Regions from separate parts of the Billgrantia antri genome, predicted to be linked through region 2. Evidence: predicted binding sites of a transcription regulator. Region 2 holds the regulator's gene; each other region holds the start of a gene.

Region 1 (9,767 bases), 600 kb from region 2:
GGCGACGCTGTTGCCGCCCCCGGCGCCCGAGCCTCGCTGGCGTGAGGAGATGGATCGCCTGGCCGAGATCGCCCATGCGGCCTATGTCGGCGTGGTGCGGGAGGATGCCGACTTCGTGCCCTATTTTCGCGCAGTCACCCCCGAAGGCGTGCTGGGGCACTTGCCGCTGGGATCACGCCCGACCAAGCGTCGCCAGGATGGCGGTGTGGAGACACTGCGCGCGATTCCCTGGATCTTTGCCTGGACCCAGATTCGGCTGATGCTGCCGGCCTGGCTGGGCAGCGGTGAAGCCTTCTCCGCACGTATGGAAGAGGAAGGGGGGCTCGAGGTCCTGCGCGAGATGCGCGATCGTTGGCCCTTCTTCGGCACCTACCTGGACATGCTGGAGATGCTGCTGGCCAAGGCCGACGTGGGCATCGCCTCCTACTACGAGCAGCGCCTGGTCGATGAGCCGGCGCTCAAGGAACTCGGCACTGAGTTACGTCGCCGGTTCACCCAGTTGCAGTCCGTCGTACTGACGATTCTCGACCAGCCGCAGTTGCTGGAGCAGACGCCACTGATCCGTCAGGCCATCGAGGTGCGTAACCCCTATATCGACCCGCTTCACGGCTTGCAGGCCGAGCTACTGCAGCGTAACCGCGATGCCGATGGCGCCATCAGTGGTGAACTCTCACGCGCCCTGATGGTGACCATGGCGGGTATCGCTGCGGGCCTGCGCAACACGGGCTAGAAGGCACTGAGCTCGGCCATGGTCGGGACGAATCGCCCCGGCCTTGGCCGGGGCGATTCATGCGTAGTCAGCTCAGACGTGGCTTACTGCGGCTGCTTCACCGTACGCAGATAGGGCTTGATGGTCGTAAAGCCCTCCGGGTACTTCTTCTTCGCTTCCTCGTCGCTGACTGCGGGCGGGATGATCACATCGTCACCGGGGCGCCAGTTTACCGGCGTGGCCACGGTGTGCTTGGCGTTGAGCTGCACCGAGTCGAGCAGGCGCAGGACTTCGTTGAAGTCGCGGCCCGAGGTCATCGGGTAGACCAGCATCGCCTTGACCTTCTTGTCCGGCCCGATGAGGAACACCGAACGTACCGTGGCGTTGTCGGCCGGGGTGCGGCCCTCGGCGCTGCCCGGTTCCTCGGCAGGCAGCATGTCGTAGAGCTTGGCGACCTCGAGCTTGTCATCGCCGATCATCGGGTAGTTGGGCGCGGCGCCCTGGGTCTCTTCGATGTCTTTGGACCAGGCGGCATGATTGTCGACCGGGTCCACCGAGAGACCGATGATCTTGGTATTGCGCTTGTCGAACTCTGGCTTGAGCTTGGCCATGTAACCGAGCTCGGTGGTGCATACCGGGGTGAAGTCCTTGGGATGCGAAAAGAGAATGCACCAGCTGTCACCGATCCATTCATGGAAGTTCAGCGTACCTTGGGTGGTTTGCGCCGTGAAATCGGGCGCGGTATCGCCGATTCTGAGACTCATCTGCGTGACTCCAGGGAACAGGTTCAGGGAGAGGGCCACAACGCTGCGCGACCCGCCAGTTCACTATAGGACATGATGCGTAAGAACACCCGGCTATGACAAGAGGGCTTGAGCCAATCCAAACGCTCTATGGCGCGACGTATCTAGCGGGTAGTGCGGTGGCTTAGAAAGCGTAATGGAGCGAGGCCGTGATCAGGTTCAGGTGAGCCATGCTGGGTGAGTCGATTTCCTCGAACTCCAGGCGACTGACGAGGCGGTCGTACTGCAATCTCGCGCCGAAGCCCTGGATGCGAGCGGTGCCGTTCGTCGCGAAAAGCGGCTCGGTCTGTGTGACCGGGTCGCCGTCCCACTCGGCGAAACCCGACTTGGCATAAAGTCCTAGCTGGCCCATGCGCACTCCTGCGACCAGGCTACCGCCCAGGGTAGTGGTATTGACCAGCATGGCCTGATCGGAATGATGGGTGGGGACTTCGTCGCTTTCGCGATATGTAAACTCGGCGCCGAGGTCGAGCTGAGGCAGGTTCATCGGGGAGAAGCCCGCCGTCACGCGGAAGCCGGAAGTATGGCCGTCGATCGACTCGAGGTCGCCGCCTTCCAGCACGACGCCATTGTCGAGATGCATCAGGTCGCTGGTTCTACTGGCGTAGGAGGGTCTTTTCAGGGAAGGCAGTGCCAAGGAGGCCAGCAAATCGTGGGAGGCGTCGGTGTAGGCGACGGGTTCGCTGTACAGAGGCGCGTGCCCACCCTCAGGCAAACCATTGTCTGCCATGGCCACGAGTGGTGGCAATGTCAGGCTGGCAGCCATGATCATGGCACCTCTGAAACACGCGTTCATGTTTCTGACCTATATCCCTGTGCGATACGGTTCGTTGGCCCGTTAGCGGCAAACGAAACACGCGTCTAGCTCGGGCGACAAAACCCATCTCAAGAGCTTAGCAGCCTCCCCTTGTGCCTGCCAGGTGGCCTCTCAACGCTGGAGCGGCCGAGCCTGGGCCAGAGAGGCGTCGAGTTCGCTCAGGCAGGGGGCGGCAATACCGTGCCGTTGGGCGGCAGCCAGCAGGGGGCCGAGGATGGCCTCACGCTCGGTAGGTCTTCCAGCCATGACGTCCTGCAGCATCGAGGCGCGATTGTTGGCGGTTGCCGCGATCACCTGCCAGACCAGCGCGTGCCAGCCCGCCGTGGGAGGTGGAACATGCTCCGATGCCAAGATGCTTGCCACTTCGGCGATGATTCGCTCCACCATGGGGCGGAAGGGGCGGTCGCGCAATTGGCCGTTACGGATACGAAAGCGTGCCACCAGCGGATTGATGGCCGCATTCACCGCCAGCTTGTGCCACAGCCGGGTCTCGATGTCCTCGACCGCCTCGGCGGCCAGGCCGGCCTGGCCGAGCAGGTCAGCCAATTCACGGCACGCCGACGCATGCCGGTTGGCGAGGTCGCCGAGGTAGGTAATACCGCGGCCGGCATGGGTCACGGCGTCGTCACCATTCACCCAGGCACCTTCGGTGGTAGAGGCACACACCACCGGGCCCGGATGGCGGCGCTCGAGTTCGGGCTGTATCTGATAGCCGTTCTGCCACAGCACCAGCGTCGGTGCGCCGGGCAACCGGGCCATGGCGGCAGCATAGGCGGCCTCGGCGGCATAGGCCTTGGTGGTCAGGTGCAGAAAGACCGGCGTTGCGGCCGGCAGATTTTCGAGCTCGGCAACGGCAAGGTGACGCGAGCGCTGCGCGCCCTCCGGCGTGGTCAGGATCTGCTCGGCGGGCAACGCTCGGCGCCCGGCCAGCACGACCGGCACGACATCGGCCAGGTGCATGGCCAGTAGCCGGCCCAGGGCGCCGGGGCCGACGATCAGGTGGGTCTGGTCGTTCATGAGATGCCTTGGTGGATGAACAAAGGCAGCATACCGATGCCCGGTGACCGGATGCCAGCCTGCGGGCTCAAGCGCTCGTGCGTGGCTTGCGGCGAGTGCGTGGCGAAGTGCTGCGGCCGCCTCGTCTCTTGTCGGCCGCCCCGCGTCGTTTCGGTGCGGCAGCGACCTCACCCTGGGCCGTGGCCATGGCCTGACGCAGGCGATTTGCGTCGGCGCTGCCCAGCAGGCCACGCAGGTCCTCGATCAAGGCGCAGAGGAACGGTGCCGGGTCGTCGCCGTGCTCGGCAATGGCCGTCAGTCGCTGTTCCCACTGTGCCGTGCGCTCGGGCCGTGAAGCAGCCTCGGGCAGTGAGGCCACCAGCCCACTACCCAGCCGGGTGGCGCGCAGCGACTTCTTCTGGCGTACCAGGTAGCCGCGTTCGATGAGTGTCTCGATGATGCCGGCGCGGGTTGCCTCGGTACCCAGTCCGTCATGCTCGCGCAGGGTACGCCTGACCTCGGGGTCGTCGACATAGCGGGCGATGTTCATCATCGCCTTGATCAGACTGGCGTCGGTGAAGGGGTCCGGTGGGCGTGTCTCGCGCTCCTCGACCTCGCATGCCGTGACCCGGCAGCTCTCGCCCTCCGTAAGCGGTGGCAGCGGCGGGGCTTCCTCGCGGGTGGTGAACAGCGGCTTCCAGCCTGGTTGGAGCAGTTCCTGGCCGCTGGCGCGAAAACGCTCGGCGAGGATAGTGAACTCTGCCTTCACTTCACGGGTGATCAGCGGGGGATAGAACTGGGCCAGCACGTTGCGCGCGATCAGGCGGAACACGTCGGCTTCGGTGCGCTCCAGTCGCTCGAGCTTGGCCGGCTTGCCGGTGGGCGCCAGGGCATGGTGTGCGCCCACTCTCTTGTCGTCCCAGGCCTTGGAGCGCAGGCTGAAGTCGGCGCCTGCCAGCCAGCCACGCAGGGTCTCGTCCTGTCCGCAGGCGCTCGCCAGAGTGGCACGAGCCTGGGCCAGGTGCTCCTCGGGCAGGTAGCGACAGTCCGAGCGCGGATAGGTAATCAACTTGTGGCGCTCGTAGAGGCGTTGGCAGATGTCCAGCACGGCCTTGGCGGAGAGCCCGAAGCGCCGCGCGGCGTCCACCTGCAGCGCCGAGAGCGAGTAGGGCAACGGGGCGGACTGGCGCTTCTGGCGGGTCTCGAGCGAAGTGAGCCGGCCTTCGGCGCCGGGCAGCCGTTCGGCCAGAGCCTGGGCCGGAGCATGCTCGAGCAGGCGGCCCTGCTCGTCAAGCCGATGGTTCTCGCCCGGCTGCCACCAGGCGCGCAGCTGGCCGCTGGCCACCGCCAGATCGGCCCACAGCACATAAAAGGGGTGGGGCTTGAAATCGCGTATTTCGGCGTCGCGGCGCACCACCAGCCCGAGCACCGGGGTCTGCACCCGACCCACCGAGAGCACACCGTCGTGACCGGCCTGACGCCCGGTCAGGGTCCAGGCCCGGGTCAGGTTGATGCCGTACAGCCAGTCGGCGCGAGAGCGGGACTCGGCGGCGCGGTAGAGCGGCTGGTAGTGTGCGTTGTCCTCCAGCCGTGCCAGGGCCCGCTGTACCGCGGGCCGGTTGAGGTCGCTGACCAGCAGGCGTGACACCGGCCCCTTCCAGCCCAGGTACTCGATCACTTCCTGTACCAGCAGTTGCCCCTCGCGGTCCGGATCGCCGGCATGCACCACTTCGTGGGCCTGCTTGAGCAGCTTGCGAATGACGGCGAGCTGCCCCCTGGCCTTGGGCCGCGGGCTGAGCTGCCAGCGAGATGGCAGGATCGGCAAGTGGTCCAGGCGCCACTGCTTGAAGGCGGGATCGTAGGCATCGGGTGGCGCCTGCTCCAGCAGATGGCCCAGGCACCAGGTGACAATGGAGTCACCGGCGTGAAGGGCGCCGTCCTCGCGGCGTGCACCGCCCGGTAGCGCCTCGGCGATGGCCCGGGCCAGGCTGGGTTTTTCGGCGATGATCAGGCGCATATCACCCTTTCGCTGCAGTCGAGTCGTATTCTTTATGGATATTCTTACAGTAAACGACCGACAAGGCCAGAGGCCGAAAGTGCCACGAGCTGTACAATGGCTCCAGCGAATATCAACGAGGAGAGCGCCACCATGCGGGAGCGGGGAAGGACGCGGCGACTGATGGGTCTCGGGGCGCGCACCGGCGGCACCTTGCTGCGCAGCCGATTCGGCGGCCAGGCCGACTGGCGCGCGCTGGGCGAGGCGCTATTCGCGGGGCTCTCCGAGCTGAAGGGGCCTGCCATGAAGCTGGCCCAGATCGTGGCTCAGTGGGACGACCTGCTGCCGCCGGATCTCGCCGCTGAGCTGGCGCGCCTGCAACGCCAGGCCGAGCCCATGCCCTGGGAGGGCATACGGCGTACCTTGGTCGAGCAGTATGGCGAGCTGGACACACATTTCCGCGAGATCGAGTCTCGGCCCTTCGCCAGTGCTTCCATGGGACAGGTGCATCGTGCGACCACGCATGACGGCGAGACGCTGGTACTCAAGGTGCAGTATCCGGGGCTGGCCGAAGTACTCGAGAGCGACCTGGCCCAGCTTCGGCGCCTCATGCGCCTCGGCCGCTGGCTCCAGGTGCCCCAGGCACGCCTGGACACCCTGTTCGAGGAGCTAGCCGCCAGCCTGCGCAGCGAGCTCGACTACCATGCCGAGGCTTGCGCCCTGCAACGCTATCGGCTGCGCTATGCCCATCACGCGAGCTTGGTCATCCCCGAGCCGCTGCCTACTCTTTCCGGTCCGCGGGTGCTGGCCATGCGCTACTTGGCGGGTACGCCGCTGCGTGGGCTCGAGGAAGCGGACGATGCTCTGCGGCAACGCATCGCCACGACTCTGGCCGACTGGCTAACCGAAGAACTTTTCACCTATGGCGAACTGCATGCCGATCCGCATGCTGGCAACTTTGCCGTCGATGCCGAGGGCCGGCTGGTGATCTACGACCTGGGCGCGGTGATCCCGGTGCCGGCAGCGCACCTCAAGGCGACGCTGCAACTACTCGATGCCACCCTGGCGGCTGACCCCATGGGCATGGACGACGCCCTGCGTCGGCTGGGTGGGCGCCAGGGGCAGGGGGCACCGCTGGCGCTCTATCGCGAATCCGCCGAGGCGGTGGCGCCGCTGTTCGAGCCGGGTCCCCAGGACTTCTCCGATGTGCGGGTGCACCGTCGCCTGCGTGAGCTTTCCCCCAAGGTATGGGCGGCCATGGATCGCCTGCAGCCGCCGGCGGACATACTGCTGTTGTCACGCACCTTGAACGGGCACTACTGGAACCTGGTGCGCCTTGGGGCTCGCCTCGACATGCATGCCCGTACCCGCCCGCTACTGGCCTGGGCGCAACGATGAAGGCATGCGGCGACGCCTGGCTTGTGTGCAGCACCGAACCACGCTTCCCTGTTACTATATGCGCCTTTTGAACTGGCGGAGAGTGTGATGCTGGCAGTATGGGTGGAACAGCTGCTGGGCTATGCGTCGGGTGCCCTGGCGGCTATCCGTGCGGAGGAGCGTTATCCGGCCTTCATGGCCTGGGCGCGTGAGGAGGGGGCCGAGCTGATGGGCGGTGACCTGGCCATGGCCCAGGCACTCGCCCCGATCCTGTGGAGCCAGACCCCACTCGAGCGTGCCGGCTTCACCTGCGAACCCTTGGCACGCCCTGGCCGCAACGAACCCTGCTGGTGCGACTCCGGGCGCAAGACCAAGCACTGCTGCGGCGCCGTTGCGATGCCTGCCGAAGTGCCTGATCACCTGATGTGGATGCTCTCGCTGCGCGACTGGAAGGGACCTACGCTCAAGGCCGCACTCGAGAGTGGCAACGCGCCCGCCCAGGCCCTGCTCGAGGCCGGGCTGATCGCCGCCGAAACGGGCCAGCGCGGACGTGCCCAGCAGATCCTCGAGTCGCTGTTCCAGCGGGCCGACTGGTCGCGGCTGCCGGCCCAGGCCGAGCCCGCCTTCGAACTGTTGATCGACCTCTACCAGGAGCGCGGCTTCATCCGCAAGCGTGCCGAACTGCTCGACGAGGTACTCGAGCGCGGTCCGCTGTTCCTGCGCGGCGTGGCCCTGGAACGGCTGTGCCTGATGCATCTGGATAACGACGACCTGGATAGCGCCCGTTCCGCTTTCGTGCGGGCCCAGCAGGCGCTGCCCGATTCGCCCACGCTGGCCTATATCGAAGCCATGCTGCTGCTGCACGAGGGCCACGAGGAGGAGGCCGCAGAGCGAGCGCGTTTCTGGTTCCGACGTCTGGCGCGCAAGGGTGAACTGGAGCCGGACCAGCTGCAGTTCCTGGCCGACCTGGCGGAGAACCCCGGTGCCACCCTGGCCGACCAATTGCTCAACGCCGAGGAGGACCTGGCGGAGCCACTAGCCGCCTTGCAGGAGTTGCTGTCGGAGTTGCCTATGGCGCCCGGACTGGATGTGCATCGAACCGAGGCAGGCGAGCTGGAGTACCACAGCAGCGCGCGGGAGGACACCTTGTTCGCCGCCTGGCAGAAATCCTTCCAGGTGGAAGTGGATGACGAGAGTGCACTGGGACTCAAGGGCGACCCTTGGGTCCAGGCGGGGGATTGGTTGCGCGAACTCTGCGCTCATCCTGAATGGCTCGATTCGCCGCGCGTGGTGGAGTCGCTCACACTGGCCTTGACCAGCCGCTTCGGCAGCCTACCGTGGATGTCACCGAGTCTGTTCGAACCCTTGGCCGATCGCCTGGAGCGCTGGCTCGAACGAGTGCGGGACGCAGGCGAAGGCGCTTTCCTGTGGGACAGTGCCGATAATGCCGTACTGCTGCGCACCGGCCTGGCGCTCGTGGTGGGCATGGAGCGGGGCGCTCGTGAGCGTTCGCGGCGTCTGGCCGAGCGGCTTTTGTCGCTTGACGATCAGGACAGCCTGGGCCTGCAGGAGCTGGTGCTCGACCAACTCCTGCGCGAAGGGCGCAACCGCGAAGCGCTCGCCGTGTCCGAGAACCGGCGTGAGGATGCGCCGGTGCTAGGACTCCTCATGGGCCGCGCGCTGGCGCTGTTTCGGCTGGAGCGTATCGACGAGGCCAACGAAACGCTGCGCGAGGTGCGCCGTCACAATCCCCACGCACTAACCATGCTGTGCGCTGAACAGACCCGTCCAGTCCCCTCGGGCCCGGACAGCGTCGCCGAGCCTGGCACCCGTGCCGAGGCATGGCAGTACCGCACGCTGATGCGCGACCAGTGGCGCACGACCCCCGGGGCTCTGGCTTGGCTGCAAGAGCAGATCGACGCCTAGGTGCCCGGTCACGCCGTGCGGGGGGCCGGGGGGGGCACCAGCGCCTTGTCGCGGCTGACCCAAATCGCCAGCGCAATGGCCGGCAACCCCAGGGCCGTGGCAATCACGAAGAAGGTGGGGTATCCCTCCGCTGCCACCACCATCCCGCCGAAACCGCTGAGGAATTTGCCCGGCAGCGTCATCAGCGAGGAAAACAGCGCGTATTGGGTGGCGGTATAGGCGCGCGATGTCAGGCTCGACAGGAAAGCGATGAACACCGCGCTGGCCAGGCCGTTGGACAAGTTGTCGCCCACAATTGTCATTACCAGCATTGGCAGGCTCTGACCGGCCAGCGCTAAGGCGGCGAACAGCAGATTGGTCAACGTCGCTGCCACCGCCCCCAGCACCAGTATCGGACCGATACCGTAGCGCGCCACCAGCAGCCCGCCCAGGATGCCGCCGCCGATACTCATGGCGATGCCGAATACGTTGGTGACGTTGGCGATGGTTTCCAGTGAAAAGCCCAGGTCGATGTAGAGGGGATTGGCCATTGAGGCCATGGCCAGGTCGCTGATGCGAAACACCGCCACGAACACCAGCAGCCACAGCGCCTTGAGGCGATGGCGGGAAATGAAATCGGTGAAAGGGCATACCACAGCGCCGATTAGCCAGGCACCTAGACGACGCAGCAGCCGCGGCTTGCCGCGGCTGACGCGAATGAAGGCACGCACGCGGGGTTCATGGATCAACTGGCTGGTCAGCGATAGTCGCTCGGGCTCGGGACGCAGCAGTACCGTGATGATGCCAACCCCAACGAGCAGCGCCATGGTCAGGTAGGCGGCTTGCCAGGAGAGCCAGGACGCCACGTAGAGAGCGCCGGCCCCGGCGGCCACCAGTCCACCGCGATAGCCAATGATATAGGTCGATGCCATGGCCGCCTGCATGTCGTCGGGTGCAGATTCGATGCGAAAGGCATCGATGGCGATATCCTGCGTGGCCGAACCGAACGCCACCAGCAGCGCGAAGCCAGCCACCAGTGGCAGGTTCTGCTGTGGATCGAGACTCGCCAGGCCCACCAGTCCTCCGGCGATCAGGGCCTGGGCCAGCAGCATCCAGCTGCGCCGTTGGCCGAAGGTGCGCGTCAACACCGGCAAGGCCAGGCGA
Region 2 (9,767 bases):
AGCGAATATCCCCGGCGCATTGCGCCAGTAGCCCTTGTAATCCATGCCGAAGCCGAACACGTAGCGGTCGACCACTTCGAGGCTGCAATAATCGGCCTTGAGGTCCGGCACCGCCTTGCGATCGTGTCGCTTGTCTACCAGCACGGCGGTGGAAATGCTTGCCGCACCGGCTTCGCGGCAGTAATCGAGGATGGCGGCAAGCGTCGCGCCCTCATCGAGAATGTCATCGACGATTACTACATGGCGATCGGCCATGGGGATTTCGGGCGAAACCCGCCAGAACAGCTCCCCACCGCGCAACCCACCGCGATAGCGCGTTGCATGGAGGTAATCGACCTCAAGCGGGAAGCCCAGGCGAGTCAACAGATGGCCGGTGGTGATCAACCCGCCATTCATAACGCAGTAGAAGACCGGCAGCTTGTCGCCCAGATCGGCGGTGATCTGCTCGGCCATGCGATCCAGCGCGCGCTCGACCTCCTCATGGCTGATCAGGCAGTCGGCGTTCTCCATGACATCGCGCATGGTGGCCAGGGATTCGTGAAAATCGGCTTCGAGTTTGGGCATGAGTGGCTCGTATCAACGCAGGTAAACGAATATGAAAAACGATATGACAGATCAGAGCGACGCCATGGCCTCGAGACGCGCATGCACCCGACGCCAGCGCCCCAGGGCTTCGAGCGCCTCGATGTCGGGGCGTGCCCGGCCGTAACGCAAGCGCGCCGTCAGACGCGTGGTCCGACCCTGGCAGGCGTCCAGCGCCTCGAGCGCGGCCGCGCGGTCGTTGCACACCAATACCATGTCGCAGCCGGCTTTTAACGCGGCCAGGGCTCGCTCGCCTGGGGTACCGGCAAAGCCGGCGCCTGCCATGCCGAGATCATCGGAGAAGATGGTGCCCTTGAAGCCGAGCGATTCGCGCAGCAGGCCCAACCAACTTGCCGAAAACCCTGCGGGACGCGAATCGAAGGCGGAGTAGATGACGTGAGCCGGCATCACGCCATCGAGCCGGGAAGCCAGTTCCGTAAACGGTATCAGGTCGTGCTGGCGCAACGCCGCGAGGGGGCGATCGTCGACCGGCAGCTCCAGATGGGAGTCTGCCGCCACGCTGCCGTGGCCGGGGAAGTGCTTGCCCACTGCGGCCATACCGGCTTCGTGCAGCCCGCTGATGAACGCACCGGCCATGGCCGCCACCGCCTGCGGGTCGGAGGAGAAGCTGCGATCGCCGATCACGCTGGAGACGCCAGTGTCGATATCGAGCACCGGAGCAAAGCTGAGATCGAGCCCGCAGGCGGCCATCTCCATGCCCAACAGCCAGCCGGCATCGAGACAGAGCCGAAGGGTCACTTCCGGCGACACTTCGTAGTCCCGGCCAATACGCCCCATGGCCGGCAGGCGCGTCACCCCTTGCCGGAGGCGCTGGACACGGCCGCCCTCCTGGTCGATAGCCAGCAGCAGCTCAGGGCGCACACGCCGTATGTCATGGCAAAGCTTCCGCACCTGTCGCGCATGCTCGACGTTGCGGCCGAACAGGATGACGCCGCCCACCTCGGGACGCTTGAGCAATTCGCGCTCTTCCTTACGTAATGCGGTGCCTTCCAGATCGAGCATCACCGGGCCGAGGGTCTGGGTCATGATCGGAGTCCTTGGGCATGAAAGGGAGCTGATTCTAGACTAAAGGCGCCGATGGCAACAGCCATCCAGGGCACACCGAGCAATGCCCGTCCTGGCGTGCCTTCACCGCCTCGTCACTCGTGCAGCCAGAAGGGAGTGCCCGGTTGGGCCAGTGCGAAGAGCTGCAGCAGCGCCTCGTCACGCATGCGAATGCAGCCATGCGAGCGGGGCTCCCCCATCGGCTGATCGGGCGGAGTGCCATGTAGATAGATATAGCGCCTCTGGGAGTCGACGTCGCCGCCGCGATTGACTCCCCGCTCGAGCCCGCACAGCCAAAGGATACGGGTCAGGATCCAGTCTCGCCCAGGATGCGCCTCGGCCAGCGCCGCGCTGTACACTTCACCGGTGGGACGTCGGCCACGAAACACCGCGCCCGGCGGCTGTCCTTGACCGATCGCTGCCCGCACGTAGTGCCAGCCGCGCGGCGTGCAACCACTGCCCTCACGCTGGCCCACCCCCGCCGCGGCCGTCGATACCGGCCACTCCGCCTGGCGCTGCTCACCCTGCCACTGGACGAGGCATTGACGACCGATGTCCACCTCGAACCACAGCCCCTCCCTGGGTGGCAGGGCCTCCAGTTGCGGAGTACGCATATCAGCTCGCCTTGGCCGGCTGGGCGGCGGGCGGCGGCAGAGGCGCATTCATGGCCGCTACCACCACGGGGCGCAGGCGCCGAATCAGGTCACGCACCGAAACGTGCTCATGATAATCCTTCTCGGCGATGTCGCGCAGTGCGTCGAGACCGGAGAGGGTGAAGATCACCGTCCCCAGCACGAAGTGCAGGCGCCAGAAGCGCTCGGCATCGGGCAACTCAGGCGTGGCGCGGCGCACCAGATCCGTGAAGCGGGTGAACACGCTACCGTACTCCTCCTGGATATGCCGCCTCAGGTGGCCCTGGGCCTGACTGTAGGCGAGTCCCAGCAGCTTCATGAAGACCTTGAGACTGTGCTTCTCCGCGGGCACCTCGAGCACCGTTCGGGCCATGGTCTCGAGCAGTTGCTCCAATGGGATGACAGCGCCGGCGTGCTGCGCCTCGAGTTCATCGAGAGCGTGATGAAAGCGTACCGTGAAAGGGTCGAGATAGCGCGAGAAGACCGCCTGGATCAGCGCCTTCTTCGAGCCGAAGTGGTAGTTGACCGCAGCGAGGTTGACGCGAGCCTTGCTGGTGATGGTACGTAGCGAGGTCTCGGCGAAGCCGCGCTCGGCGAACAGCACCTCGGCGGTATCGAGGATGCGCGTGACGGTATCGGTCTGGGCCATGATCAGTTCCCACTGAAAACAACTGTTTTAAACATTACAAAAGTCTACGCCATTACATCTTTTGCCTCAATGTATCGATGAACGAAAGCGTTTTAAACGCTTTTGCGATACGAGGCGAGACGCTCACCACCCCCCCTTTTACTGTATGGGCTTCCATGCTGTATACTTGACCAATACGGCAGTCACGCCTCTGGAGTTCGCCATGACCCGCCCTCTCACATCGCGCCAGCAGAACGTTTATGACTTTATCGTCAAGACCATGAACGAATTCGGCTACCCGCCCACTCGCGCCGAGATCGCCCGTGCACTGGGCTTTCGCTCGCCCAACGCCGCCGAAGAGCACCTGCGCGCCCTGGAGCGCAAAGGCGTGATCCGCGTGATACGCGGCACCTCCCGCGGCATTCGCCTGCCCGCGCAGGAAGCCGACAGCCTCGTCAGCGAACCTAGCGCCGAAGGCCTGCCCATCATCGGTGAAGTGGCCGCCGGCAGCCCTGTCCTTGCCGCCGAACACATTGACCGCTACTGCCCCCTGCCACCCGACTTCTTTACTCCGCGCGCCGACTACCTGCTCAAGGTACGCGGCCTGTCGATGAAAGACATCGGCATTCTCGAGGGGGATCTGCTGGCCGTGCATCGCACCGACCGTGTGCGCGACGGCCAGATCGTGGTGGCACGCCTGGAGGACGAAGTGACGGTCAAGCGCTTCCATCGCCAGGGGCATCGTGTGGTGCTGGAAGCCGAGAACGCCGACTTCGCCCCGATCGAGGTGGACCTGCGCCGACAGGAGCTCGACATCGAGGGGATTGGTGTGGGAGTGATACGCGGCGGCAACGGCCAAGCTTTGGGGTGAGAGCTGGCGAATCTCCATGAGCCGCAAGATTCTGCATGCCGATTGCGACTGCTTCTATGCCGCGGTGGAGATGCGTGACAACCCGACGCTGCGCGATGTGCCGCTAGCCATCGGTGGCAGTGCGGAGGGGCGCGGGGTCATCGCCACCTGCAACTACCCTGCCCGCGCCTACGGCATTCACTCCGCCATGCCCACGGCGCGCGCGCTGCGCCTATGCCCCCACCTGACCCTGCTGCGCGGGGACTTCGATCGCTACCGCGAAGCGTCACGCCAGATATCGGCGATCTTTCACGAACTCACCCCGCTGGTGGAACCGCTATCGCTGGACGAAGCCTTTCTCGACGTCACCGACGTTACGCGCTTCTCGGGCAGTGCCACCTGGATGGCACGCTGGCTGAAGGAGGAGTGCCTGAAGCGCGTCGGCATCACGGTGTCAGTGGGTGCCGCTCCGTCGAAATTTCTGGCCAAGATCGCCAGCGACTGGGATAAACCCGACGGCCTTACCGTCATTTCTCCGTCCCAGGTGGACGACTTCGTGTGCCAGCTTCCGGTCAACAAGCTGCACGGCGTAGGCCCGGCCACGGCCAAGCGATTGCAGGCCCTCGACATCGAGACCTGCAGCGATCTGCAGCGGATACCGCTCGACCGATTGCTGCAGGAATTCGGCAAGTTCGGGCGGCGCCTGTTCGAACTGGCCAGGGGAATCGACGACAGGCCGGTGCGCATCGAGCGCGAACGCAAGTCGGTGAGCGCGGAGATCACCTTCGCCAGCGACCTGCCCGACCTCTCGCTATGCCATGCCGAGCTGGCACCCCTGTGCGAGCGTCTCGACGCCCGGCTCGCCCGGCACGGACATCCGCCCGTGGCCGGCATTTTCGTCAAGGTACGCTTCGACGACTTTTCCCTCACCACCCTCGACTCACGAGGCGGCTTGCCTAATCTGGAGAACTTCGCTGCCCTGATGGAACAGGCCTGGGCACGCCGCGCGCGCCCGGTACGGCTGCTCGGCGTAGGAGTCAGGCTGGTGACGGACGATGCGCGGCGTCAGCTCAGCCTGCCGTTCTGAAGCTTCATTTGGTATCGATATAGCGGTGGTCGTTGAAGGTAGCGACCCAGTCGGGGTGATAGACCATCAGCACGCTGAGCAGCATTCCGGTGAGAAAGGCCTCCGAAGGCATCAGTAGTGGCAGGAACAGGGCGTACTCCTTTGCCAGATGGATGGCATCTGGGTCGCTGGCTCCGAGCATGACCAATCCCAAACCGGCGAACCCAGTCCCCAGCGTCGCCAACGCGGCGCCGAAGAAACCGCACAGGAAGAGAAAGACCATCAGGTTGTCCGGCAGGTAGCGATCCACGATACGCCATATCGCCACCATGACCAGCACAGGCACCAATCCGGTGATCAGCACGTTGACGCCGAGCAGTGGCAAGCCAGCCTTGCCCAACGCGACCAGCGAGAGATTGGCCAACAGATTGGTCGTCAGTGCCAGTGGCGCCTTGAAGACCAGCGTCAGCAGCGCCGTCAGCATCAGTTGAAGCGCCAGCCAATCGACCGATTGAGCCCTGAGCTGCCACAGCAGTACGACCGCCACGCTAGCCGCCAGCCAGCGATGTTGCAGGCCTTGGTTTGCCAGCAGGACCTGCCACGGACGCTGACGCAGCGCCAGGACCAGCCCCAGCGACGAGGCAAGCCCACAGGCGAACAGCAGCCATGGGGCAAGAATCGGCTCGGAAAATGTCATTGCCTCCCTACCTGTACTTGTCAGGCAAAGACCACGGTCTTGTTACCATGGATCAGCACCCTGTCTTCGAGATGCCAACGCAAGCCTCGCGCCAGGACCCCCTTCTCGACATCGCGACCGAAGCGGACCAGATCCTGGGGCGTATGGCAATGGCTCACGCGATGTATGTCCTGTTCGATGATCGGCCCGGCATCCAGTTCCTCAGTGACGTAGTGACAGGTGGCTCCGATCAGCTTGACACCTCGAGAGTGAGCCTGGTGGTAGGGCCGCGCCCCGGCAAATGACGGCAGGAAGCTATGGTGGATGTTGATCACCCGCCCGGAATAGCGCTCACACAGCCGCGGCGGCAGGATCTGCATGTAGCGGGCCAGCACTACGGTATCGGCCTGCAGCGCTTCGACGTGACGCTCCACCTCCTCGAATGCCGCCTGCTTGCCGTCGCTTGTGATGGGCACGTGATGGTAGGGCAAGCCATGCCATTCCACCATGCTGCGCATGTCGTCGTGGTTCGAGATGACCCCGACGATATCGCCCTCCAGTTCACCTGCCGTCCAGCGGTACAGCAGGTCGACGAGACAGTGCGACTCGCGTGACACCATGATCACTACCCGCGGTCGGCGACGCGTATCGCGCAATGCCCAATCCATATCGAATTCGCGGGCCACGGGCTCGAAGGCATCCTTGAGCTCGGCGGCGGTCATGCCGATCGAGTCGGCCAGGATCTCGTAGCGCATGAAGAATCGCCCGGCTTCGAGGTCTGAGTGCTGACTGGCCTCCGTGATGGAGCCGCCGTGACCGGCAATGAAACCGGAAACGCGGGCCACGATGCCACGGCGATCGGGGCAGGAGACTACGAGACGATAATAGTGAGACATGGGCCAACCTGGTGCGGAACGCTGTCGGAGAGCACGCATTGTAGCGAACTCGACAGAGTGGGAACACGCTCAACATCGTACTCGCCGTCGGCATCGCATTGTTCTGGGTCGCGACGTTCCCGTATAGTGAAGTTTCCATTGTCTGGTCATGATTTGCCGATGCATTCGACTCACGCCACGATACGCCCCCGCCGCCGTTCCCCGCTTCACTTCCTGCCACTGGGAGGCTGCGGTGAAATCGGCATGAACCTGGGGCTCTACGGGCACGAGAATGAGTGGATTGCCGTTGATTGCGGCATGATGATTCGCCAGGACCTGCCGGATGCACCGCTCCAGGTACCCAGCCTCGAGACGCCCGAGGCGCTCGGTATTCGCCCCAGGATCCTGGTCATTACCCATGGCCATGAGGACCATATCGGCGCCGCCGCCTGGCTATGGCCCAAGTGGCAATGCCCTGTATATGCCACGCCCCTGGCGGCCGGCCTGCTGCGGGTCAAGTTCGTCGAACGCGGCCTCGCCGTCGACGCCATCCAGGTAATCGAGCCGGGCGAGGCGCTGGAGAATGGCCCCTTCACCCTGCGCTACCTGCCACTGACCCATTCGATACCGGAAAGCTGCGCCCTGCTGATCGCCGCCGGCGACTATCGCGTGCTGCACACCGGCGACTGGAAGCTGGATCCAGAACCGCTGATCGGCCCGCCGGTGAAAGGTTCGCTGTTTCGCGCCCTGGCGCCGGTTGACCTGGTGGTCGGCGACTCCACCAATGCTCCCATGCCGGGTCATTCGCGCAGTGAAGGCGAAGTAGCCAGGGCGCTGGAGCAGCGCTTGAGCCAGTGTTCAGGCCGGGTCGTGGTGAGCTGCTTTGCCAGCAACCTGGCCAGGGTCCTGGCCGTAGCCCGAGCCGCCGAACGCTGCGGTCGTCGGGTCAGCTTGATGGGACGGGCCATGGAGCGCATGGTGGCCGTGGCCAGGGGCCTCGGCTACCTGGACGACATGCCACCGCTGGTGCCGGTCAGCGACCTCGGCTACCTCCCGCCGGAGGAAGTGCTGGTCATTGCTACCGGCAGCCAGGGCGAACCTCGCGCCGCCCTCAGCCGCCTGGCTAACGGCCGCCACCACAGCCTCGAGCTCATGGCCGGCGACACCGTGATCTTTTCAGCCAAGGCGATTCCCGGCAACGAGCGTCAGATCGAACGACTCAAACATGCCCTGAGACATCTCGACGTTGCAGTGTGGGACGAGTTCAACCACCCCGAGCTTCATGCCTCGGGGCATCCCGCCCAGGACGAGCTGCGTACCTTCTATGGTTGGATAAAGCCACGCCATCTACTGCCGGTACATGGTGAACGCCGTCATCAACAGGCCCATCAGGAACTTGCGGAGTCGATGGGAATACAGGCACCGCTGGCGCCGATCAATGGCGATCTCGTTCGACTCGATGGCGAGGGTTTGAGCCTGGAGTCGCGTCATCCACAGCGACCCTGCATCGTCAGTCAGGATGCCGTCACCCCTTTGCCGGGATTGACTGCCGAGCGCGGATCGCCACGCCATGGCATCCTGCATCTTGCACTGTCGGTCGCCTCGACGAAAACCGGCTGGACGCGCATCGGTCGCTTGATGATGGACGCCCATCGAGTCAGCGCCATGGACGAAGATAGCTTTACCGATTGGCTTGATGAGCGTCTGGAGGAAGTCGAGGCGGACACCTTGGCCGAATTGCGTACCGCCCTGCAGCCTCTCGTCACTTCCTGGCTGGGTCAGCACTTGCGCCAATTACCGGACGTACACCTCCAACTGGTGGCCGTGGAGGTACCTGCCTACCGCTGAGTACCTATCGGTCATAGCGGAGCGGCATTCAGCAGAGATGAGTCAACAGGCCGGGGGAGACACCTCATGCATCACCCCCGACCCGAGTTGCGCGAGCAGACGATTCGTGGACAACTGGCTCACGAACCGCTGGCATTCTTGGGCGGACGACCACGCCGACGGCGCGGCTGTTCCCCTACGAGATCTTCCACGGAGAGACCGGCATCATTCATGGCCTCGCGGATCTCAGCCAGTTTCTTTTCCTTGTCCGCTTCTTCCTGTTTGCGGAGCTTCTCCTCTTCATTTTTCTGCTCGATGACCTCGCCGATCACATCGGACAGCTTGTGCAGCTGTTCCATGCTCAACTGGCGGGCCGCAGCACGAGCCACGTTCTTGTTACGGGCGATACGCTCCAGGGTTTCGCTGGACATTGGCCTCCTCCATGCAAGAAAAAGACGAGTCAGCCACAAGGCTCACTCGTCAAAAGTATATGCCGATTTGCCGAATTGGCAAGAAAAGTCCTTTCCAACGCAAGGCAGAATATCGCCAAACAATGGAGAGAAAGAACCCCTCTCTCGCTGTTGCTCAGCCGCCGGTCATGTTCATGAAGCGCACGATCTGGACATCGCCATCGGTAGTGAAATGATGGCGTTCGGGCTTGAGCGGCAGCGCCGCGACAATGGCATGCTTCAAGGCATCGAGGTCCCCGGGGTATTGTCGCAACACCGCACGCAAGTCTACGGAGTGCTCATTGCCCAGGCAAAGCAATAGCCGCCCCTCTGCAGTGACACGCACACGATTGCAGCTGGCACAGAAGTTGTGGCTATGCGGTGAAATGAAGCCGATGCGACTGCTGCTATCCGGCATGCGAAAATAGCGTGAAGGCCCGAGTGTCGTTTCGGCCGTCGGAATCAGCTCATGGTAGCGTTCGATCATGGACTTTACGTCATCGCTCGAGCAGAAGGTCTCGGCGCGGGAGTGATCGGAAACATCCCCCAGCGGCATCTCCTCGATGAAGCTCAGATCAACGCCTCGGGATCTGGCAAACTCGACCAGGTCGAGCACCTCGTCGTCATTACGTCCCTTGAGAATTACGGCATTGAGCTTGATACGCTCGAAGCCGGCCTCTTGCGCTGCCTGCAATCCTTCCAGCACACGAGACAGATCCCCGGTGCGCGTCAAGCGTCGAAAACGCTCGGAATCAAGCGTATCCAGGCTGATGTTGAGCCTGTCGAGGCCCGCCTCACGCAGGCGCCGGGCATGCTTGACCAGTCCCGCACCATTGGTGGTCATTGCCAGATCGCGCAGCCCGGGAAGCGAGCTGGTCTGTTCGATGAGCTGATCGATACCACGCCGCACGAGAGGTTCGCCACCGGTAAGGCGAATCTTTTCCACACCCATCTCGACGAACGCCCGCGCGACCAAACCCAACTCTTCGAGCGTGAGGATCTGCGCCCGCGGCAGGAAGGTCATCTCCTCACTCATGCAGTAGACGCAACGAAAGTCACAGCGATCGGTAACGGAGATCCGCACATAGCGAACCTTCCTGCCGAAGCCATCGACCAG
Region 3 (9,767 bases), 940 kb from region 2:
CATCCGGGCGGCGCTGGTGAAGTAGCCGAGCAGCGCGCCACAAGCCTCCTCGGCCATCTCGTTCTGCATCGCCAAGGGGTCGATCTCGGCGAAAGTCTCGCAATGATGAATCAGGATGGCGTGCACGCGTCGATAGCGCGGCTGCTCGAGGCGTGCGAAGCCGCTCTGGCAGGCGCGACGGATGGCTTCCAGCGGCTTGTTGGCGAGTTCCGGATCGCCGATCTCCTCGACCAACTCCTCGAACGGCATGCGCACCCGTTGCAGCATGGCCTGGAACAGGTCGGCCTTGTCCTTGAAGTGCCAGTAGACGGCACCACGGGTCATGCCGGCCTCGCGAGCAATCTGCTCCAGTGAGGTGCGGGCCACACCTCGTTCGAGGAAGACAGCCTCGGCGGCATCGAGCAGGGCTTCGCGTGTGGCGGCGGCTTCTGCTTTGGTACGTCGGGCCATGTGGGGCGGTTCTCCTCGACACTGTCATGTTTTCGACATTCTAACTCAGGGATGACACGCTTACATTCGTATATGTATGTCATGCTTCGCGCATGATGCCATCTCAGCCTATCCCTCGTATTCCACGCAGCGGCAAGGTATAACGGATCGAACACTGTTCTATTCCGGGAAGGTCAATGCCCCGCGCATCTTTCGAGCTCAATGGCGTCAAGATCAAACCCGGCAGCCGTCTCCAGGTCGACGTGCCGGTGGCGCGGCTCTACACCCATGCGCCGTTGCACATCCCTGTCGAAGTGGTGCACGGCCGCCGCCAGGGGCCGGTCATGCTGGTCTGCGGAGGCATTCATGGCGACGAGATCAACAGCGTGGAGATTGTGCGCCGGCTGATGCGTTCGAAGCAGATCCAAGGGCTCAACGGCACCCTGATCGCAGTGCCCATCGTCAATGTCTTCGGCTTCATGCAGCACAGCCGCTACCTGCCGGACCGGCGCGATCTCAACCGCTGCTTCCCCGGCAGCGAGACGGGCTCGCTGGGAGCCCGTGTGGCGGCGCTGTTTCGCGAGCAAATCGTCGATCACGCGACGCATATCATCGACCTCCATACCGGAGCCATCCACCGTACCAACCTGCCGCAGATCCGTGCCCAGCTCAGCCGGGGTAGCGAGACCGAGCGCATGGCCAATGCCTTCGGCGCGCCTGTCATCCTCAACGCCGAACTGCGCGAAGGCAGCCTGCGCCACTACGCCCAGACGCGAGGCATTCCAGTACTGACCTACGAGGCCGGCGAGGCGCTGCGCTTCGACGAGTGGGCGATCACGCCGGGCGTGCGAGGCGTGCTGCGCGTCATGCGCCGGCTGGGCATGCTGGCGGGAGAGCATCGCCGCCGGCCGCCGCCGGCGGCGGAGCTGGCCAACGGCTCGAGCTGGGCGCGGGCGCCCATCGACGGCATCCTGCGACCCAAGGTGCGCCTCGGCGCACGGGTAACCAAGGGCGACGTGCTGGGAAAGGTGGCCGACCCCTTCGGCAATGCTGAGGCCGGTGTCAAGGCCATGGCCGACGGCATCGTGATCGGCATGAGTCGGTTGCCGTTGGCCAACGAAGGCGAGGCGCTATTTCATATCGCCCGCTTCGATGCCATCGAGGAGGCCGAGAGCGCCATCGAGGACTTCCACTCCAGCCTCGAGCCGCCGCCCGACCCGCTCTACTGACGGGGCAATGGACGAAAGTCCTAAGCTTCGGCGAGACGGGGCTCGGCTTCGTAGTCGCTCTTTTCCGGCACCAGGCTCAGGGCATCGTCGTATACCCGCAGGCAGGCGCCGTCGAGGTGACCGTTCTCCGACAGATGGCGACGGAAGCGGCGCCCGCCCGGCTGGCCCTGGAACAGGCCCAGCAGGTGGCGGGTGACATGGTTGAGCTTGGCGCCTTCCTCGAGCCGGCGGGCGATGTAAGGGCGGAACGCTCGCGCGGCGGCATGGCGGCTCATGGCCGGCCCGGGTTCGCCGTAGAGCGCCTGATCGACGCCGGCCAGCAGCCAGGGGTTCTGGTAGGCTTCGCGTCCGACCATCACGCTGTCTACATGGCTCAGCTGCTCGCGGCACTCGTCCAGCGTCTTGATGCCACCGTTGATGCCGATGTGCAGCTCCGGTCGACTGGCCTTGAGGCGATGCACCCGCGGGTAGTTGAGCGGCGGGATGTCGCGGTTCTCCTTGGGCGAGAGCCCTTGCAGCCACGCCTTGCGCGCATGCACGATGAACGTCTCGCAGCCGGCATCGGCCACGGTGGCGATGAAGCGCTCGAGGTCGGCATCCTCGTCCTGGTCGTCGATGCCGATGCGGCACTTCACCGTCACCGGAATGCGCACCGCCGCGCGCATGGCGCGCACCGCCGCGGCGACCTTCTCGGGGTGGCCCATCAGGCAGGCGCCGATCATGTTGTTCTGCACCCGATCGCTGGGGCAGCCGACGTTGAGGTTCACCTCGTCATAGCCCCACGCCTCGGCAATGGCCGCGCACTCCGCCAGCTCGCTGGGGTCGCTACCGCCCAACTGCAGCGCAAGGGGATGCTCGACCTCGTCATAGCCGAGGAAACGTTCGCGCGGGCTGCCGTGCAGGATGGCGCCGGTGGTCACCATCTCGGTATACAGCAGCGCGTGGCGGGTCAGGGTACGGGCAAAAGCTCTTTGGTCCCTGGTCGTCCAGTCCATCATGGGGGCCACAGAAAACCGGCGCGCCCGAGCCAGCGGGTCGTTTCCAGTCGTGTTGCTCATCAATGGCCTCCAGAGGTTCTGCCGTCGCTACCGTTTGATCCGGCTCGTTTCGCCTCAAACTACTGCGCTTCCTTCAGGGTAACGACGTGTTTACCGCTCGCCAAAGCGACGCTGTGGTCGCGCGCCGTCGAGCTGCGGGGAGCAGGAAATGAAATGGCCGATTATTGTACGCAAGAAGGGGCAGCGTGCCCAGCACAGGGGGCCTGTTCCGCTCTGTAGGTGCAAGGTGCAGCGATCTGTCATGTTGTGCATCATGCGTCAATAAACGAGCACTGGATGGGAGCGGGCCGTGAACCGGCCCGGCAACGATGAAGTAGGGTCGATCTACCCTGCTAGTGACTTTGTAAGAGGCCGCCTACAAAACGAAGCGAATTCTTACAGCATTCCATAACCTGGGTTAGCAGGGTTTTCACTCGCAGCGACTACCTTAAGGTGTAACGGGCTAGGGAGAGCCCTTCAGGGAAGGCCGAGCGATGGAAAGCTCAGAATCAAGGATGCTTGGGCAGGAAGCCTAAGGTTGGTTTGATAGGGAAGCGTTGTTAGAAAGCCCGGCCCCAGTGGTCGGGCTTCTTTCTGTAGGCTGTAGGCCTACTTCTGTAAGCCTACTTGGCGACTGGCCCCCCATGGCAGGGCTTTGCCTTTGCGAGTCACGCTTTGGTTTCGCGTGCTCTATGGATTCGCCAAAGAAGCGCGTCTCATCGCGCCTGCCCTGGCTACGGCCAGGGCTCTTTTATCTTGCCTGGACGCGCGGTAACTCATCCCACCTTGTCGAATAGCGCTGGGTGAGGCTTGCGCAACGCAGGTGCCAGGCGGCACCGGGACTGGGCGTGCCAAACTTCACGGTGCCGCGCCCCATCCTGTGGTTCAGCTCGTCCATCACGCCCATCAACTTTGCACTGCGCTGGCGCTCGGTGTCGCTCTGCAGCGTATCCAGCAGCGAGAGCTGCTGGCGGTCGGCGTCGATCAGGTCGAGCAGCATCACGCCGCCTTTCTGGTACAGGTAGCCCTGGCGGTAGATCCGCTGCAGGGCCTCGCCAGCGGCGTGGAGGATCTCGCGGCTGTCGTCGGTGGGTCGGGGCAGCTCAACCGCTAGGCTGGGCGAATACTGGGGCAGGTCGGTACGAAACGGATTGGTCTTGAGGAAGACCAGCACCGCGCGAGCCAGGCTGCGCTGGTGGCGCAGCTTCTCCGCACCGCGCTGGCCGTGCTGGCGCATGGCCTCGCGGATCTCGGCCAGGTCGTCGGTGAGCTTGCCGAAGCTGCGGCTGGTCATGATGCGCTGGCGCGGCTCAAGGAAGTCGCTCATCTCGATGCAACTGATACCCCGGAGTTCCAGGGCGGTACGCTCGAGGGTGACACTGAACTGCCGTCGGAGGCGTTTGGGATTGGCCTTAGCGAGGTCCCAGGCGCTCTTGATGCCGATCAGCGCCAGGCGTTCGACGAGCCGCCGTCCCACGCCCCATACATCGCCCAGGGCGAGTTTTTCGAGCAGGACCTGCGTTTCCTCGCTGCCGGGCTGGAGCACGCATACGCCGCCATAGGCGGGTATTTTTTTGGCCGCCCGGTTGGCCAGTTTGGCCAGAGTTCGCGAGGGGGCGACGCCCACGCAGACGGGTATGCCGGTGAATTGGCGGACCTTATGGTGCAGTTGCCGGGCATGCTCGAGCAGCTGTGTCTGGGTGAAACCCTCGAACCGTATGAACATCTCATCGATGGAGTAGGGCTCGACAGCGGGAGCGAACTCCTCGAGCACGGCCTGCACCCGCTGGCTCATGTCGCCGTAGAGCTCGTAGTTGCTCGACAGCAGGTGGATGCGGCCCTGGCGCACCAGGTGCTGAAGCTCGAACGCCGGCGTGCCCATTTTGATACCAAGCGACTTCAGCTCGTTGGAGAGGGCGATCACACAGCCGTCGTTGTTCGACATCACGCCTACCGGTACGCCGCGCAGTCGCGGCTGGAACACGCGCTCGCAGCTGACGTAGAACGAGTTGCAGTCGACCAAGCCGATCATGCTCATACCTGGTACTCATGGATGACCGATCGGACGACGCCCCAAACCTGACACTCGATGTCGACGAGTGGGATGGGCGCATAGCGTGGGTTGCCCGAGCAGAGGCACGGCACCTGGCCGCGCAGCTCATAGCGCTTCACTGTGATCTCGCCGTCGACCATGGCGACGATGATATGTCCCGGCCGTGGCTCTAGGGAACGATCGACCAGCAGCAGGTCGCCATCGTAGATGCCAAAGCGCACCATGCTGTCACCGGTCACGCCCATGAAGAACGTCGCCGAGGGGCGCTTCACCAGCCGTTCGTTCAAATCGAGCGTACGGCCTTCGTAGTCCTGCGCCGGGCTGGGGAAGCCTGAGAGGCCGGCTCGGCCGACTGCCAAGGGGTAGGGCAGCGCGAGCGACGGCGGTTCGGGGTGAGCCGGGATGAGGTTTGCCAGTGTCATTGTGAGTCCCTTTGAAAATCTGTAGTTTTATACAGTATTCGCGACATCGTCGCTCTCAGGCAACAGGCAAACGCTAATGGAAGTTAGCTTCTGGGCGTGCAAGAGGGCCAGGCGAGAAGCGACAGGGGAGATGGCCTGCCGGATCCGCTGGGGGAGGCAGGCCATGGGCTGGTTAGAGGGCAAGACCCGGCTTCCGGGCTCGGCCGGGTCAGTCGTGTACGCTCCTCCTTCAGGGCCAGGAGGGGTTAGTGCTTCAAAATCACGTAGAACGCGTGAAGGATACCCGGAATGAAACCCAGGATCGTCAACAGGATGTTGAGCCAGAAATGCCCCTTCAGGCCGACCTCCAGAAACACGCCGACTGGCGGTAACAGGAGGGCAAAGATCATCTTGATGGGGTCCGTTGCGGTAAATGCCATATCCAACTCCTTGGGTAGCGCTCTCGATCCTGTATCAAGCTTAGCGTATTCTCAGGCGTTGTCTGCATGGGCTAACTCTCTGTTTCGATAGTCCAAACAAGACTTACGAGCAGGGGGATGTAAGTTATTTCGTACAAACGCGGAGCGAATTTCTTACGTCGTCTGATAACTTGGATTAAACCGCTTTTCGGCTGAAGCAACTACGCTGAGGAATAACGGGCTAGGGAGAGCCCTACAGGGAAGGCCGAGCGATGGAGCGCTCAGAACCAAGGATGCTTGGACAGGGAGCCCAAGGTTGGTCGATAGGGAAGCGTTGATTGAAGGCCCGGCCCCAGTGGTCGGGCTTTTTTTCGCTGCGCCTGCTGCCGTAGCGAGGCTCCTCATGACAGATGCCTGCCTTGCAATAGATGCCTGCCTTGCGAGAGATGCCTTGGATTCGCGTTCTCGAGGGTTCGCCAAAATATTGCGTCTCTTCTCGCCTGCCCTGGCTGTCGCTGGGGCTCTTTTCGTCCGTATTGACGATTGGCCGCGCTTCCCTGCTCGCATAGCTGCCTTCATGTCATCGCGAGAACCGCCTCCCCAAGTCGGGCATGCATGTTGGCACGCTCCTCATGTAATGGCTTATCCCAGGTTAAAGAATCCTGCCGAGAGAGCTGTCATTGTGTGCGTACAGGGCAGGGAAAGCCCGACAGGGAAGATCGAGTCAAGGAAGGCTCACGTACCAAGGACGCTCGAGCAGGAAGCTTGAGAAAGGTGCAAGGAGGCAGGAATATAGCCCGGCCCATTGGCCGGGCTTTTTCTTTCAAGCGTCTGCATTATCCGCGAGCCAGGCGGATGAGTCGACCGTCCTCTTCGCTTCGCTTCGTTTCGTTACGTTTAGACACCGAGAATTGCCTAATTCTTCTTGATAAACCTTGGGGCCGAACTATTCTGAAGATGCAAAAAGGCATGGATGCTCTTCAAGGCAGAATGCCTTGCTGGGTTAGGAAAGCCGATGGAAAGGAACAGGGAAGGCCAGTAGCGACAGGACGTCAACTTTGGCCAGGGAGTTCCCGGTGTTTATCTGTAGGAAGCCTCTGACAGCCCTCGCCTCTCGGTGAGGGCTGTTTCCTTTGTAACTGTTTTAATCGAAATTTCCTGAATCTGTGGTCGTGGTTCGGCAGGTGCTCCCCCGTTGAGACTTTGAATAGCGCAGGGCCGGCCATAAAAGAGAGAAAAGTGCTGCGGGTTGGTGCGAATGGTCGGAGTATTACATCCTCTGTCGGCAATGTCTTACAGAACGAGAAGACGATGGCAGCATTATTTTCTCGATCGATCTGGCAAGCTGTCCATGGTTGAGCCAGGAAGGCTCTTCAGGGAAGAAGGGACCAGGAAGGTCTGGTACTCAAGGAATGATGGAAAGGACACCAGGAAGTGTGGAAGGAGTCGAACCGAGCCCGGCTGAATGGCCGGGCTTACCTTGCCTGCGCTCTGGAGGCAAGGTGCCGGTCTGGAGTAGAGAGTGTACCTGTGCCCGGCGGGACAGGATGAGGCCTCTGCAAACCCCGGCATTGACAAAAGCTTTCGCTGCTAGGGGAGCGATGTAATATGCTCATTGGCCTGTTTCGCGTCTGATCACTAGGCTGGTGAGTATCTCGCAAGGAGGCGGGAAATAGGGAAGACCGAGCAGAGGAGGCTCGATGAGGCCAGGGATGCATGACAGGGTCGTCATGGTGAGCTGGAAAGGAACCAAGAATTGAAGCCCGGCCTCGCGCCGGGCTTTCTTTTCTTTATTCTCTCTTTAGCGTCGTCCTGCAGCAATGGCGGCAGGTTGTCATGTGACGCCTGTACAGGGCGAGCTCCCAAGCGCAGCGAGACGAGAGGGCGTTGCAGTAACGAAAGGAAAATTTCCTGCGCCAAAAGTTAACGCAAGTTAATTTATTTTCCCTCTTGCGCTGGCACTGTAGTCCAGCCCAATGGGACTGGTCTGGAGACGGCCAATCCCATTGATATTGAACGAAAACGAGCATGAAAGGAGTTTGAACCAGGGGCTGAACGCAAGCCTCACCGGGACTGATGCAGGAGAAGAAGAATGATCGAGCTAACATGGAAGGCAGGATCAAGATTTCTTGACGACAAAGGTCCTAGTATCGCTATCGCGCTGTTTGCCATCTTCATGTCGTGGGTGCTGTTCTGGCCACATGGGCATGGCCTCGGCATGAATACGGCCGTTGGCATGGAGCCTGAGACCGGGGGACACGAGCAGGCGTCTGTCCCCGTTGCCTATGGCGCGGCTGAGCGCATGCATCTCGAAGGCGATACCTTGGCGCACTATCCCAGTACCCTCGACACACAAAACCCTTACTGCCTGCTGATAGAGCATTTGAGCTCGGGACAGCTGGAGCAGGCCTCGGTGTCCGTGTCGCGTTACGCAACCCTGTGCGACATTTTTACCGATGCAGCGCGGATGGTCGGCGCATACGATCGGCTAGACGACCGAGAGCGATTTCTTACGGAGCCACATGGATTCACGCTGTATACCCAAGGAACGATACAGCCGGTCGGGCCTTTCCATGCGCATGGTGAGTGCAGTGAGATAGCCGCGAGGCTGGCCTTGGTCGGTGAACAACCCTCACGCTGCATGCCTTACGCCGAGATTAGGCAGGCAGCCTTGATGCGAGAGCGGAGCTGACACCAAGCCAGAGGGTGCTGGGCCACAAGGCCACGGCTGCCGGAAGAGCAGCCGTGGCCTTTTTCGTTTTTATGCTGTCAGGCACGCATGGCGTACCGGTGGCTGGACGAGTCGGCGCATGTTTCCTGTGCTATGTAGAAGTAAGGCAGACTGCTCAGGAGGTAGGTGATGGAACAGCGCCAAGCCCTGCTCGAAGCTCTCCGCGATGAGCTGATCGAACGCGTGGATCGCTACAAGGTGCACAAGATGCGCCTGGAGAACCCGTTGGATCGGGACATGGAGGAGCAGGCCATCGAGCTCGAAAACGAAGACGTGATCGATGCGCTGGAGGATGAAGCCGAAGAGGAGTTGAGGCAGGTTCTGCATGCCCTCGAGCGTATCGACGAGGGGGAGGGTGAGCTGTGTGAACGCTGCGCTGAGCCGATCGATCCCCGACGCCTCGAGGCGATTCCCTACGCGACGCTCTGTCTTGACTGTGCCGAGCAGGAGGGTGAGCCTTGACCTGCCCGGGCGGGACGTGCCAACCATCGCAGTGCTAGCCTAGGGAATCGACTTTCGGTCTGGAGAAAGGCATGAGGGTATGGCGTCGGTCCTGCATGGGGTTGTTGGCAGTGCTTTGGCTGTCGGGCTGTGGTGGTGATGGCGATAGTGACAGTTTGGAAGCCGAACAGGTGCAGTCGGTTGACGTCTCCACTGAGCCGGATGAGGCGAAGGCGTCTAGTCCAGACGTGGCCCCGTTGCCGGTCGAGATTGACGTATCGGCTTCCCTTCGCGACGACCGTCGACTCATGATCGAAGGAGAGACCAGCCTGCCTGACGGCGCGCGACTTCAGCTCGTGGTGGAGCGGGAGCTGAGCGGCGTACGCTGGCAATCGCGCACCTCCGTAACGGAGAGGCGATTCGTTGGAGGGCCATTCGGGCCGGGTAGTGGCCTTCCCGATGGTGGCTACACCCTGACCGTCAAACTACTGGAGTCCAGCGTTCAGCCCGCTACCGTGCGCGAGCGAATCGGCGACAAGGGCGAGCATCTCGAAGGGCCGCTGGTTCAGAGTGGCCGCCATGGCCTGGGGCAGGTGGCCAGCTACTCGCGTCGCTACCTGATCGGCAGTGAGCCACGCCGGGCTACCGATCAGGCAGACGTGTTGGAGGTCGAGTGAAGGAGGAGCCTCAGGCGATATCTTTGCGCCAGCGAGCCAATAACCTTCCCACGACCCGCTCGGTCGTCTCCAGTGGAGCGGGCGCCGCCGTGGCATCTTTCCCGCCGCGGCACAGTAGTTCGCCGCTCTCGCCATATTCGAGCTGCCCGATGTAGAGACCACCGGCTCCTTCGATAAGATAGTGCCCAGGCTGATCGCAACTCTCCGTCGGACCGAAGGCGGCAAGGTCGCCGCTATCGAGATGATCGAACCGCTCTCCCGGCGCGGGCGTGACGAGATAGCACTCACCCTGCCAATCGACACCTGCCAATATCTCGTTGGATAGCGTGAACTGGTTGGCGTTGGAATCC

Evidence for each region. The regulator LexA, encoded in region 2, represses DNA repair genes until DNA is damaged. The targets are predictions, from matches to a motif close to TACTGTNTANNTANACAGTA.
Region 1: the regulator LexA is predicted to act here: its motif matches at 5,375-5,394, upstream of HNO53_RS08615 (DNA topoisomerase III).
Region 3: the regulator LexA is predicted to act here: its motif matches at 5,188-5,207, upstream of HNO53_RS07110 (LexA family protein).

Annotation. Positions count from the first base shown of each region.
Region 1 is NZ_CP053383.1:1,848,081-1,857,847, forward strand. Features, by position in the region: gene ppc (phosphoenolpyruvate carboxylase) at 1-730, shown strand, start outside; gene HNO53_RS08600 (peroxiredoxin) at 814-1,473, opposite strand; gene HNO53_RS08605 (hypothetical protein) at 1,637-2,278, opposite strand; gene HNO53_RS08610 (ketopantoate reductase family protein) at 2,441-3,346, opposite strand; gene HNO53_RS08615 (DNA topoisomerase III) at 3,414-5,342, opposite strand; gene HNO53_RS08620 (ABC1 kinase family protein) at 5,475-6,719, shown strand; gene HNO53_RS08625 (SEC-C domain-containing protein) at 6,807-8,624, shown strand; gene HNO53_RS08630 (AmpG family muropeptide MFS transporter) at 8,633-9,767, opposite strand, start outside.
Region 2 is NZ_CP053383.1:2,446,441-2,456,207, forward strand. Features, by position in the region: gene HNO53_RS11345 (hypoxanthine-guanine phosphoribosyltransferase) at 1-564, opposite strand, end outside; gene nagZ (beta-N-acetylhexosaminidase) at 616-1,629, opposite strand; gene HNO53_RS11355 (L,D-transpeptidase) at 1,743-2,261, opposite strand; gene HNO53_RS11360 (TetR/AcrR family transcriptional regulator) at 2,263-2,928, opposite strand; gene lexA (transcriptional repressor LexA) at 3,131-3,778, shown strand; gene dinB (DNA polymerase IV) at 3,795-4,844, shown strand; gene HNO53_RS11375 (energy-coupling factor ABC transporter permease) at 4,849-5,520, opposite strand; gene purU (formyltetrahydrofolate deformylase) at 5,541-6,395, opposite strand; gene HNO53_RS11385 (ribonuclease J) at 6,639-8,222, shown strand; gene HNO53_RS11390 (H-NS family histone-like protein) at 8,342-8,632, opposite strand; gene moaA (GTP 3',8-cyclase MoaA) at 8,787-9,767, opposite strand, start outside.
Region 3 is NZ_CP053383.1:1,501,502-1,511,268, forward strand. Features, by position in the region: gene HNO53_RS07090 (TetR family transcriptional regulator) at 1-450, opposite strand, end outside; gene HNO53_RS07095 (succinylglutamate desuccinylase/aspartoacylase family protein) at 627-1,658, shown strand; gene dusA (tRNA dihydrouridine(20/20a) synthase DusA) at 1,679-2,716, opposite strand; gene HNO53_RS07105 (Y-family DNA polymerase) at 3,447-4,727, opposite strand; gene HNO53_RS07110 (LexA family protein) at 4,730-5,170, opposite strand; gene HNO53_RS07115 (YqaE/Pmp3 family membrane protein) at 5,416-5,589, opposite strand; gene HNO53_RS07120 (hypothetical protein) at 7,661-8,260, shown strand; gene HNO53_RS07125 (TraR/DksA family transcriptional regulator) at 8,429-8,761, shown strand; gene HNO53_RS21635 (hypothetical protein) at 9,049-9,417, shown strand; gene HNO53_RS07135 (helix-turn-helix domain-containing protein) at 9,428-9,767, opposite strand, start outside.